3 regions of the Nocardia sp. NPDC004604 genome follow, and region 2 is predicted to be linked to each of the others. Evidence: riboswitches for the same ligand, from Rfam matches in the RefSeq annotation. Region 2 holds a riboswitch; each other region holds the start of a gene.
What was found. Region 2 has a riboswitch for glycine ahead of gcvP (aminomethyl-transferring glycine dehydrogenase). Riboswitches for the same ligand answer to the same signal wherever they lie in the genome.

Region 1 (3,275 bases), on a different contig from region 2:
TCGCCCTGAGATCCGGCGTTGGGCTGCAACGAGACTCGATCGTATCCGGTGATCTCCCCGAGCCACCGCTCGAGGTCGTCGATCAGCTCCAGGTACCCGCCGGTCTGCTCGGAGGGCGCGTAGGGGTGGATGCCGGCGAATCCGGGCCAGCTGATGGGCTCCATCTCCACCGCGGAGTTCAGCTTCATCGTGCACGACCCCAGCGGGATCATGGTGCGGTCCAGGGCGAGATCCTTGTCCGAGAGCTTTCGAAGGAACCGCAGCATCGCGGTTTCCGAACGGTGCTCGTGGAATACGGGGTGCTGCAAGAACTTCGAGGTGCGTTCGAGCTCGGTCGGCAGCCCGGCGACCGTGGTCGGCGTTGCCGTCACCATCGCGCCGAAGGCGGCCACGACGCGACGTACCACGTCGTCGGTGGTGCACTCGTTGCAGGAGATGCCGACGTGGTCGTCGTCCGCCAGGCGCAAGTTGATGCCGTAGCGATCGGCGTTGGCGACGAACTCCCTTGCCTGACCCGGCACCCGGACCTGCACGGTGTCGAAGAAGCGGTCGTGCACGATCTGGTGGCCGGCCGCCCGCAGGCTCTCGGCAATCGTCACGGCATGGCGGTGGACGCGGGTTGCGATGATGCGCAGACCCTCCGGACCGTGGTAGGCCGCGTACATGGCGGCCACGTTGGCGAGCAGTGCCTGCGCGGTGCAGATGTTGCTGGTCGCCTTGTCGCGGCGGATGTGCTGTTCGCGGGTCTGCAGCGCGAGCCGGTAGGCGGGCTGTCCGTCGACGTCGACGGAGACCCCGACCAGGCGGCCCGGGAGCATTCGCTCGAGCCCGGTGCGCACGGCCATGTAGCCGGCGTGTGGGCCGCCGAAGAACAGTGGCACGCCGAAGCGCTGCGCGGATCCGACCGCGATGTCGGCGCCCTGTTCTCCGGGCGGCGTCAAGATCGTCAACGAGAGCAGGTCAGCGGCCACCGTGGTCAGTGCGCCGCGCTCGCCCGCGGCCGCGATCAGCGGTGACAGGTCGCGCACGGCGCCGCTCGCGCCCGGCGCCTGGAACACCACACCGAATGCGTCGCCGTCCGGCAATTCACTGGAGAGATCCGCGACCAGCACCTCGATGCCGACCGACTTGGCACGCCCCTGGACGACCGCGAGGGTCTGCGGCAGGCAGTCCGCGTCGACGATCACCCGGTTCGCGGCGGACTTGGACTTGTTCGCCCGCCGCATGAGCAGCACGGCCTCCATCACGGCGGTGGCCTCGTCCAGCAGGGAGGCCCCGGCCACGGGGAGCGCGGTGAGATCCTCGATCAATGTCTGGAAGGTCAGCAACGCCTCGAGCCGCCCCTGGGAGATCTCCGGCTGATAGGGCGTGTAGGCGGTGTACCAGGCCGGCGATTCGAGCAGGTTTCGCCGCAAAACCGCAGGTGTGACGGTGTCGTGGTAGCCGAGACCGATCATCTGGACACGGGTCTGATTGCGGTCGGCGAGGGCACGCAGATCGGCGAGGACCTGCGGCTCGCTCCGGGCCGCCGGCAGGTCCATGGCCTTCTCGCTGCGGATCTGGTCCGGCACCACGCCGTCGATGAGCTCATCGAGCGTTTCGTAGCCGAGTGCATCGAGCATGTGCTGTGCTGCGGAGGCGTCGGGACCGATATGACGCGAGGGAAAGTCGCTGGTAGAGGGCCCACCATTGGGGGCAATGCGGGTTTCAACTGGCACGAGGTGACTCCGGTTTCGCTCTGTCCGGACCGCACCGGACATCGACTAGGGGGCACCTCCCCGCTCTGTCCTGAAACCTGAGAGTTTGGGCATTGCCGCACTACGGCGTTGCTCTTCACCTTCGGTAAGTACCGGCCTGCGGCCGTTCCTGTTCTCCAGAGTTGCCTCGGCGCTGCGGTACTGGGGCCTGAGAGATTCCCGGGGAGGAAGTTGCTCCTACGGCGCCTCGGAGTTCAGAAGTCTGAAACTCGGAGGTTCTCCCGCTGCGCGTCATCGGCGTCTTCAGTTGTGACTTGCAGAACAGTACACACTCCCCCGAGGTTTGTCTGCCACCGACCTCCCGGGACCACTCGACCGCCGATCCCCCTTGCCAAAACGCATCAGCGTTTGGCATCCTCGGTCTGGAACTCGCTCAGCTGTGACCGCACACACCGAGCATTCGGCGTCCAGATACCAAGTCCCGCAAAGGTATCGAGGGCCTGCCTTCTCTTCCCCCTGCTGACACCGCTTCCTGCGAGCGCTGCTCGGCCATGACCGTGCGGGTCTGACATCACCCGGCGACTTCGCGTCGTCGCACAGCAGCCGGATCCTTCCAGCGAGCTCTCGCCGGCTCCGGCTATCGAAGGAGTTCCCATCAGCGCCTCACCCCACCCCTCCCCCCTCGCCCCGGACGGGCGTCGACTGCTTCGGCTCGAGGTTCGCAACGCCCGGACTCCGGTCGAACGCAAGCCGCCGTGGATGAAGGTGCGGATGCGCACCGGACCCGAGTACCGAGCGCTCGCCGCCCTCGTCGAACGCGAGCACCTGCACACCGTCTGCCAGGAGGCGGGGTGCCCCAACATCTTCGAGTGCTGGGAGGACCGCGAGGCGACCTTCCTCATCGGCGGAGACCAGTGCACGCGGCGTTGCGACTTCTGCCAGATCGATACGGGCAAACCCGCCGACCTCGACCTCGACGAGCCGCGACGGGTCGCCGAGTCGGTGCGCGCGATGGACCTCCGGTACGCCACGGTGACCGGCGTCGCTCGCGACGATCTACCGGACGGCGGCTCCTGGCTGTATGCCGAAACGGTGCGCCAGATTCGCCAGCAGAGCCCGGGCACCGGCGTAGAACTGTTGATTCCGGACTTCAACGCGGATCCCGGACAACTGTGTGAGGTCTTCGACACCCGTCCAGAAGTGCTGGCGCACAACGTCGAGACCGTTCCACGCGTGTTTCGCCGGATCCGGCCCGCCTTCACCTATGAGCGGTCGCTCGATGTGATCACCCGGGCCAGGGCGGACGGTCTGATCACGAAGTCGAACCTCATCCTCGGATTGGGCGAGACCACCGACGAGGTGATCCAGTCACTTCGGGACCTGCACGACGCGGGCTGCCAGCTGATCACGATCACCCAGTACCTGCGTCCGTCGTCCCGGCACCATCCCGTCCGGCGATGGGCCGAGCCCGAGGAGTTCGCGCACCTCGAGCAGGTGGCCCGCGAGATCGGATTCCTCGGCGTCATGTCGGGTCCACTGGTCCGGTCCTCCTACCGTGCAGGCCGCCTGCATGCCGAG
Region 2 (3,275 bases):
ATCCGTCCACTGACCCACGATCTGATCAAGATCCTGATCGCCGACCTCGGGCACACTCTCAAGGAAGTGCGGATCGTCGATCTGCAGGAGGGCACCTTCTACGCGGATCTGGTCTTCGACAACGATCTGCGGATCTCGGCCCGGCCGTCGGATTCGATAGCGATCGCCTTGCGGGTGGGTTGCCCTATCTATGCCGAGGAACCGGTGCTCGAAGAGGCCGGGCTGGTTATGCCGGACGAGCGCGAGGACGAGGTGGAGAAGTTCAAGGAGTTCCTCGAATCCGTTTCGCCGGACGACTTCAAGGCCACCGACAGCTGAGCCGCTGCGCCAGGGCGGTGGGTTGGTCGAGCTCTTTCTTCTAGAGGTGAAGTAGAGGTCGAGACTTCTACCGCGCGTCGCGTTTGGTCCGACGATGCCGCTCCCGGGAGAATCACAGGGAGTAATCTCGATAGTTGGGCCACGTCCGTTACGGCCGGTCGTTGGTCGTGACGGAGCCGGGTCATCGATGAGGCTAGGCGTCGGCGAAGCAAGGGAGTGGTCAGTGGCAGAGCAATCGCAGGATGTGGTACAGCCAGGCCTGTTCCCGGATGATTCGGTCCCCGACGATTTGGTGGGCTACCGCGTACCGAGCGCGTGCCAGGTGGCCGGGATCACCTACCGGCAGCTCGATTACTGGGCGCGCACCGGATTGGTCGTTCCGTCCATCCGTGGGGCTGCGGGTTCGGGCAGCCAGCGCCTGTATTCGTTCAAGGACATTCTCGTCTTGAAGATCGTGAAGCGACTATTGGACGCGGGCATCTCGTTGCAGAACATTCGCATCGCCGTCGACCATCTACGCAGTCGCGGCGTGCAGGATCTAGCGGGCATTACGTTGTTCTCCGATGGGACCTCGGTGTACGAGTGCACCTCGCCCGAGGAGGTAGTCGATTTACTGCAGGGTGGGCAGGGCGTCTTCGGAATCGCGGTCAGCGGCGCCATGCGGGAATTGACCGGAGCCATCGCCAACTTCCCGGCCGAGCGGGCCGTGAGCGGCAGCGCGAGCGAGCGGCCGGAGGATGAGCTTTCCTTCCGTCGTAAGGCTCGGATGAACCAGAAGACCGGCTAGGGATCGATTTGTCGAGTGCCTGTCGCTGCGGCGGCGGGCACTCGACTGTCCGGCCGAAGTGATGAGCGCTACACGCCCATCCGGGGTCCGGTGGCGTCATTCGTTGCGCGCGCGGCATAAACTGACGGTGCGTCGCCGCCGTGCGGGAGAGTTCCGGACTTCACAAGAGTTCGGGCGCCGAAGGAGCAGCACCTCCCCGTCAATCTCTCAGGCAAAAGGGACCGTACGGGCTTCGACGTCTCTGGAAAGTGGCAACTCCGCACAACGCGGCGGTTGCCCGCCCATGGGGAAAGGGGTCTCGGCACCTGCGTCGCGGCATCCGAATCTCTCAGGCTCCACGACAGAGGGGGAGGCCGGTATCCGTCGACCGCCGTTGGTCGACCCGCCCGACCTTGGGAGCTTGTCGTGACTCGATCATTCGCCGACCGCCATATCGGACCCGACCGGGATGAACTCGCCCGGATCCTGGACGTCGTCGGCGTCGGCTCGCTGGCCGAGCTCGCCACCGCGGCACTACCCGCGAGCATTCTGGACGGCTCCGGACTCGAGGTGCTGCCGCCCGCCGCGACCGAGCACGAGGTGCTCGACGAACTGGCCGCGCTCGCGCATTCGAATACCGTCGCCACCTCGATGATCGGGCTCGGCTACTACGACACGTTGACTCCGCCGGTGCTGGTGCGCAGCCTGCTGGAGAATCCCGCCTGGTACACGGCCTATACCCCGTACCAGCCCGAGATCAGCCAGGGGCGGCTCGAGGCACTGCTCAACTTCCAGACCATGGTCTCGGATCTGACCGGGATGGAGGTGGCCAATGCGTCCATGCTGGACGAGGCCACCGCCGCCGCCGAGGCGATGACGCTGCTGCGTCGGGCTGGCAAGTCCACCTCCGCGCGCCTGCTGATCTCCGATGATCTGTTCCCACAGACCAAGACCGTGCTGCACACTCGCGCCGAACCGCTGGGAATCGAGATCGTCGAGGCGGATCTGTCGGGCGGTGAACTGCCTGATGGCGAGTACTTCGGTGTGCTGGTTCAGGTTCCGGGCGCTTCGGGTCGGATCGTGGACTGGCGGCCGGTGATCGAGGCGGCGCACGAGCGGGGCGCGTTGGTCGCGGTCGGCGCGGATCTGCTCGCGTTGACGCTGATCACGCCGCCGGGGGAGCAGGGCGCGGACGTATGTTTCGGCACCACACAGCGTTTCGGTGTGCCGATGGGGTTCGGCGGTCCGCACGCCGGATATCTATCGGTGCACGCCGCGCATGCGCGTCAGCTGCCGGGTCGACTCGTCGGGGTGTCGGTGGATGCCGATGGCCATCAGGCGTATCGACTCGCACTGCAGACCCGCGAGCAGCATATTCGCCGGGAGAAGGCGACCTCTAATATTTGCACCGCGCAGGTGCTGCTGGCGATTGTGGCCGCGATGTACGCGAGCTATCACGGACCCGATGGACTACGCGAGATCGCTCGGCGCGTGCATCGGCGGGCGGCGGCCATTGCGACCGGACTCGATGGTGCCGTGGTGCACGACAATTACTTCGATACGCTGCTGGTGCGGGTGCCCGGTGGCGCGGAAGCCGTAGTGGCGAAGGCGAAGTCGAGCGGTATCAACCTGCGGTTGGTCGACGCAGACCACGTCGGTGTCGCCTGTGATGAGGCGACCACCGAGACCCATGTCGCCGCCGTGCTCGAATCCTTCGGCACCGCACTGACTTCCGAGGCGAGCGGTCCCGCGGCGGCGGTCTCCGTCGAAACCCGTACCTCGGACTTTCTCACCCACCCGGCATTCACCAGCTACCACACCGAAACCGCGATGCTGCGCTACCTGCGGCGGCTCTCCGATAAGGATATCGCGCTGGACCGCAGCATGATTCCGCTCGGTTCCTGCACCATGAAGCTCAATGCGACCGCGGAAATGGAGGCAATCACCTGGCCCGGCTTCGCCCGCGTGCATCCGTACGCGCCGGTCGAGGATGCGCCCGGTCTGCTGAAGGTGATCACCGATCTGGAGAACTGGCTGTCCGCGATCACCGGCTACGACTCGGTGAGCCTGCAGCCGAATGCGGGCAGCCAGGGCGAATACGCCGGACTGCTGGCGATCCGGCGCTACCACCTCGATCGTGGTGACGCGCACCGCGATACCTGCCTGATTCCCTCCAGCGCGCACGGCACCA
Region 3 (3,275 bases), on a different contig from region 2:
GCAGCCGTATGGTGCAGCACCCCATCGGATTTCAGCCGATCGATGAACCGCGCCGCCGCCCGCATCGGTCCCACCGTATGCGAACTCGACGGCCCGATGCCGACCCGGAACAGATCGAAAATGCTGACCGTCATGCCGTACCGCGCAGACCCGGGTACAGCGGGAACCGGCGTACCAGCGCATCGACGCGCTCGGTCGATTCGGCGATGGACTGCCCCCGCAGTAGCGCGACCGCGATGATATCGGCGACCTCGGTGAACGCCTCGATATCGAACCCGCGGGTGGCCAGCGCTGGCGTGCCGATCCGCAGTCCCGAGCTGACCATCGGCGGGCGCGGATCGAACGGAACGGCATTGCGGTTCACCGTGATGCCGATGTCGTGCAGCAGATCCTCCCCCTGCTGACCGTCGAGTTCGGAATCGCGCAGATCGACGAGCACCAGGTGCACATCGGTGCCGCCGCTGACGACATTGATGCCCGCCGCCCGGCAGTCCGTGGCGAGCAACCGTTCGGCGAGCAGGCGCGCACCGGCGAGAGTGCGCTCCTGACGTTCCCGAAACACCGGTTCGCTCGCCATTTTGAACGCGACGGCCTTGGCCGCGATCACATGCTCGAGCGGCCCACCCTGCTGTCCGGGAAAGACCGCCGAACCCAGCTTCTTGGCCAATTCCTCGACCGCGAGAATGAATCCGCCACGGGGTCCGCCGAGCGTCTTGTGGGTTGTCGAGGTGACGATATGCGCGTGCGGCACCGGCGAGGGATGCAGCCCGGCCGCGACCAGACCGGCGAAGTGCGCCATATCCACCATCAAATACGCGCCGACTTCATCTGCGATGCGGCGGAATTCGGCGAAATCGAGATGGCGCGGGTAGGCGGACCACCCCGCCACGATCAGCTTCGGCCGGTGCTCGTGGGCGAGCCTGCGCACCTCGTCCATATCGATGAGATGGTCCTCGGCCCGAACGTGATAGGCCGCGACGTCATAGAGCCGTCCGGAGAAGTTGATCTTCATCCCGTGCGTGAGATGACCGCCGTGATCCAGCGCCAGCCCGAGGATGCCGTCACCGGGCCGCAGCACCGCGTGCATCGCCGCCGCATTCGCCTGCGCCCCCGAATGCGGTTGCACGTTCACGTATTCGGCGCCGAAGAGCCCGCGCAGTCGCTCGATCGCCAGCGACTCGATCTGGTCGATATGCTCGCACCCGCCGTAGTAGCGACGCCCCGGATATCCTTCGGCGTACTTATTGGTCAGCACCGATCCCTGCGCCTGCATCACCGCGAGCGGCGCGTAGTTCTCCGATGCGATCATCTCCAGCCCGTGCTGCTGACGGTCGACCTCCCGGTCCACCAATTCGGCGACGAGCGGGTCGAATTCGCGCAGTGTGGCATCGAGTTCGGTTCGGATAGCGGAGTCGGCCATGGGGAGCCTTTCGTCGACGCGTGCGCGTAGGTGGCTCCTCCCGCTCTGTCCAATGGCCTGAGAGATTCACGCACCCGGTCGGTGCGTTTGCCCCGTCGGCGAGTGCGCGTGCACTGCTTTCCAGAGTTGCCTGAGCGCAGCGGTCCTGGGCCTGAGAGATTCCCGGGAGGTGTTGCTCCTTCGGCTTCCACATACGGTGTGGAGATCTCCCGCTGCACGTCGAACGGCGGATATTCGGTTTCGCAAGAAGCCAACAAGTTGCGTAAGTCGCAACACGAAGCTCCATACGCAACTCAGTATTGGACCAACCCAACCCCATGTCAACACGAGAAGGACAACCGAGATCAGATAACTTTCGATCCCACTCGGCGCGGGAGTTCAGCCCAGATAACCGAGGCGGCGGCTGATATCGGCGGCGCTGGCGATGGTCAGTTGGGCCACGTCGGCGAAGCGGTCCGGACTCAGGCGGTAGGCCGGGCCGGAAACGCTCAATGCCGCAACGACGGCACCGGTGCTGTCGTAGACCGGCGCGGCGACGGCGTTCAGGCCGATCTCCAGTTCCTCGCGTACATCGGCCCAGCCGTTCTCGCGCACCGCGACGAGTTGTGCGGCGAGGTCGGCGACCCTGGTCAGCGTATTGGTGGTGAATGCCTCGAGTTTGGCGCCGACGCGCTTGCGCATCTCCCCCGGCTCCAGATCCGCGAGCAGTACCTTGCCGCTGGAGGTGGCGTGCGCCGGACAACTCTGACCGACCCAGGACCGCAACGCGATCGAACCCGGCCCGTGCGCCTCGGCGATATTGATGATCCGACTACCGTCCAGCACAGCGAGATTGGTCGTCTCACCGGCCTCGATCGCCAGCGCGTTGCAGGCGCTCTGACTCTGTCCGACGAGATCGACCTGGGCACTGGTGGATCCGGCGAGCCGAACGATCGAGAAACCGAGCCGATACTTGCCGCGCTCGGACAGTTGCTCGACGTATCCCCGCGATTCCAGCACGGCGATCAACCGCGAAACGGTAGATTTGTGGACGCCGAGTTCGCCGGCGATCTCCGTGACGCCCGCCTGCCCGAGCTTGGCAATGATCTCCATGACCAGCAGCGCTCGGTCGACGGACTGCACCGCGGCCGTCCGCCCGTTGTCCTCGACACCTTGTTTCGCCATGACAATCGCCATTCTAGGTGGTTGTGGCTCCCATGCTGCCGACCCGTCGTTGCACCGCCGCGATTTCGCGCAGGGCATCGTTGAGCAGGCTCCGATTCAACGGCGAGAGTTCCGACATCATGACAATATCGCCGGGACTGTGCCCAGCCGACAACTGCTCGACCTGATGCACCATCCGCAGGCGCTGCAACATGACGAAGACCTCGGTCAGCATGGTGACATCCCGATCGGTGAGCGCACCAGCACTCGCCGCCGCTGCCAATCGCACCGGGGTGGACGCCGAGGTCACGCCCGCCGCCAGCCCACCCCAGCGCGCCAGGTTGACGATCGGCGCCAGCGCATGGTTCTTCAGGTCGAAGGTGCCGCCGCGCCGGGACAGCACATCGCGCAGTGACCGTGTCCGCACCCGTCCCGATAACGCGTCCAGCAGTTGCAGCCGCAGCGCATTCGGGTGTTCGGCCCGCATCCGCCCGAACGCCGCTGGCACGGTATGCAGCGCGGCGTCGCCCCACACCACCCGCCCGTCGATGAGCAGCGACGACAGGATCAGCCCCCGATCCTGCAGCGGATCGTCGAGCCAGCCCTCGGCCGCCCGCGCCCATTCGGTGCGCGACCGGGCGAACTTCGGCTTCGCGGCGATGGCCCCATTACTGTCCGCAGGTAGTCCGCAGGCATCGAGAATCGCGTGCAC

Region 1: another riboswitch for glycine. It lies ahead of gcvP (aminomethyl-transferring glycine dehydrogenase); the one in region 2 lies ahead of gcvP (aminomethyl-transferring glycine dehydrogenase).
Region 3: another riboswitch for glycine. It lies ahead of glyA (serine hydroxymethyltransferase); the one in region 2 lies ahead of gcvP (aminomethyl-transferring glycine dehydrogenase).

What each region holds. Positions count from the first base shown of each region.
Region 1 is NZ_JBEXLC010000008.1:94,373-97,647, reverse strand. It holds gene gcvP (aminomethyl-transferring glycine dehydrogenase) at 1-1,760, opposite strand, end outside; glycine riboswitch at 1,884-1,991, opposite strand; gene lipA (lipoyl synthase) at 2,352-3,275, shown strand, end outside.
Region 2 is NZ_JBEXLC010000038.1:35,309-38,583, forward strand. It holds gene ABZW16_RS16150 (bifunctional nuclease family protein) at 1-318, shown strand, start outside; gene ABZW16_RS16155 (MerR family transcriptional regulator) at 506-1,105, shown strand; glycine riboswitch at 1,239-1,339, shown strand; gene gcvP (aminomethyl-transferring glycine dehydrogenase) at 1,511-3,275, shown strand, end outside.
Region 3 is NZ_JBEXLC010000078.1:17,388-20,662, reverse strand. It holds gene ABZW16_RS26155 (L-serine ammonia-lyase) at 1-134, opposite strand, end outside; gene glyA (serine hydroxymethyltransferase) at 131-1,420, opposite strand; glycine riboswitch at 1,456-1,554, opposite strand; gene ABZW16_RS26145 (IclR family transcriptional regulator) at 1,799-2,584, opposite strand; gene ABZW16_RS26140 (putative nucleotidyltransferase substrate binding domain-containing protein) at 2,598-3,275, opposite strand, start outside.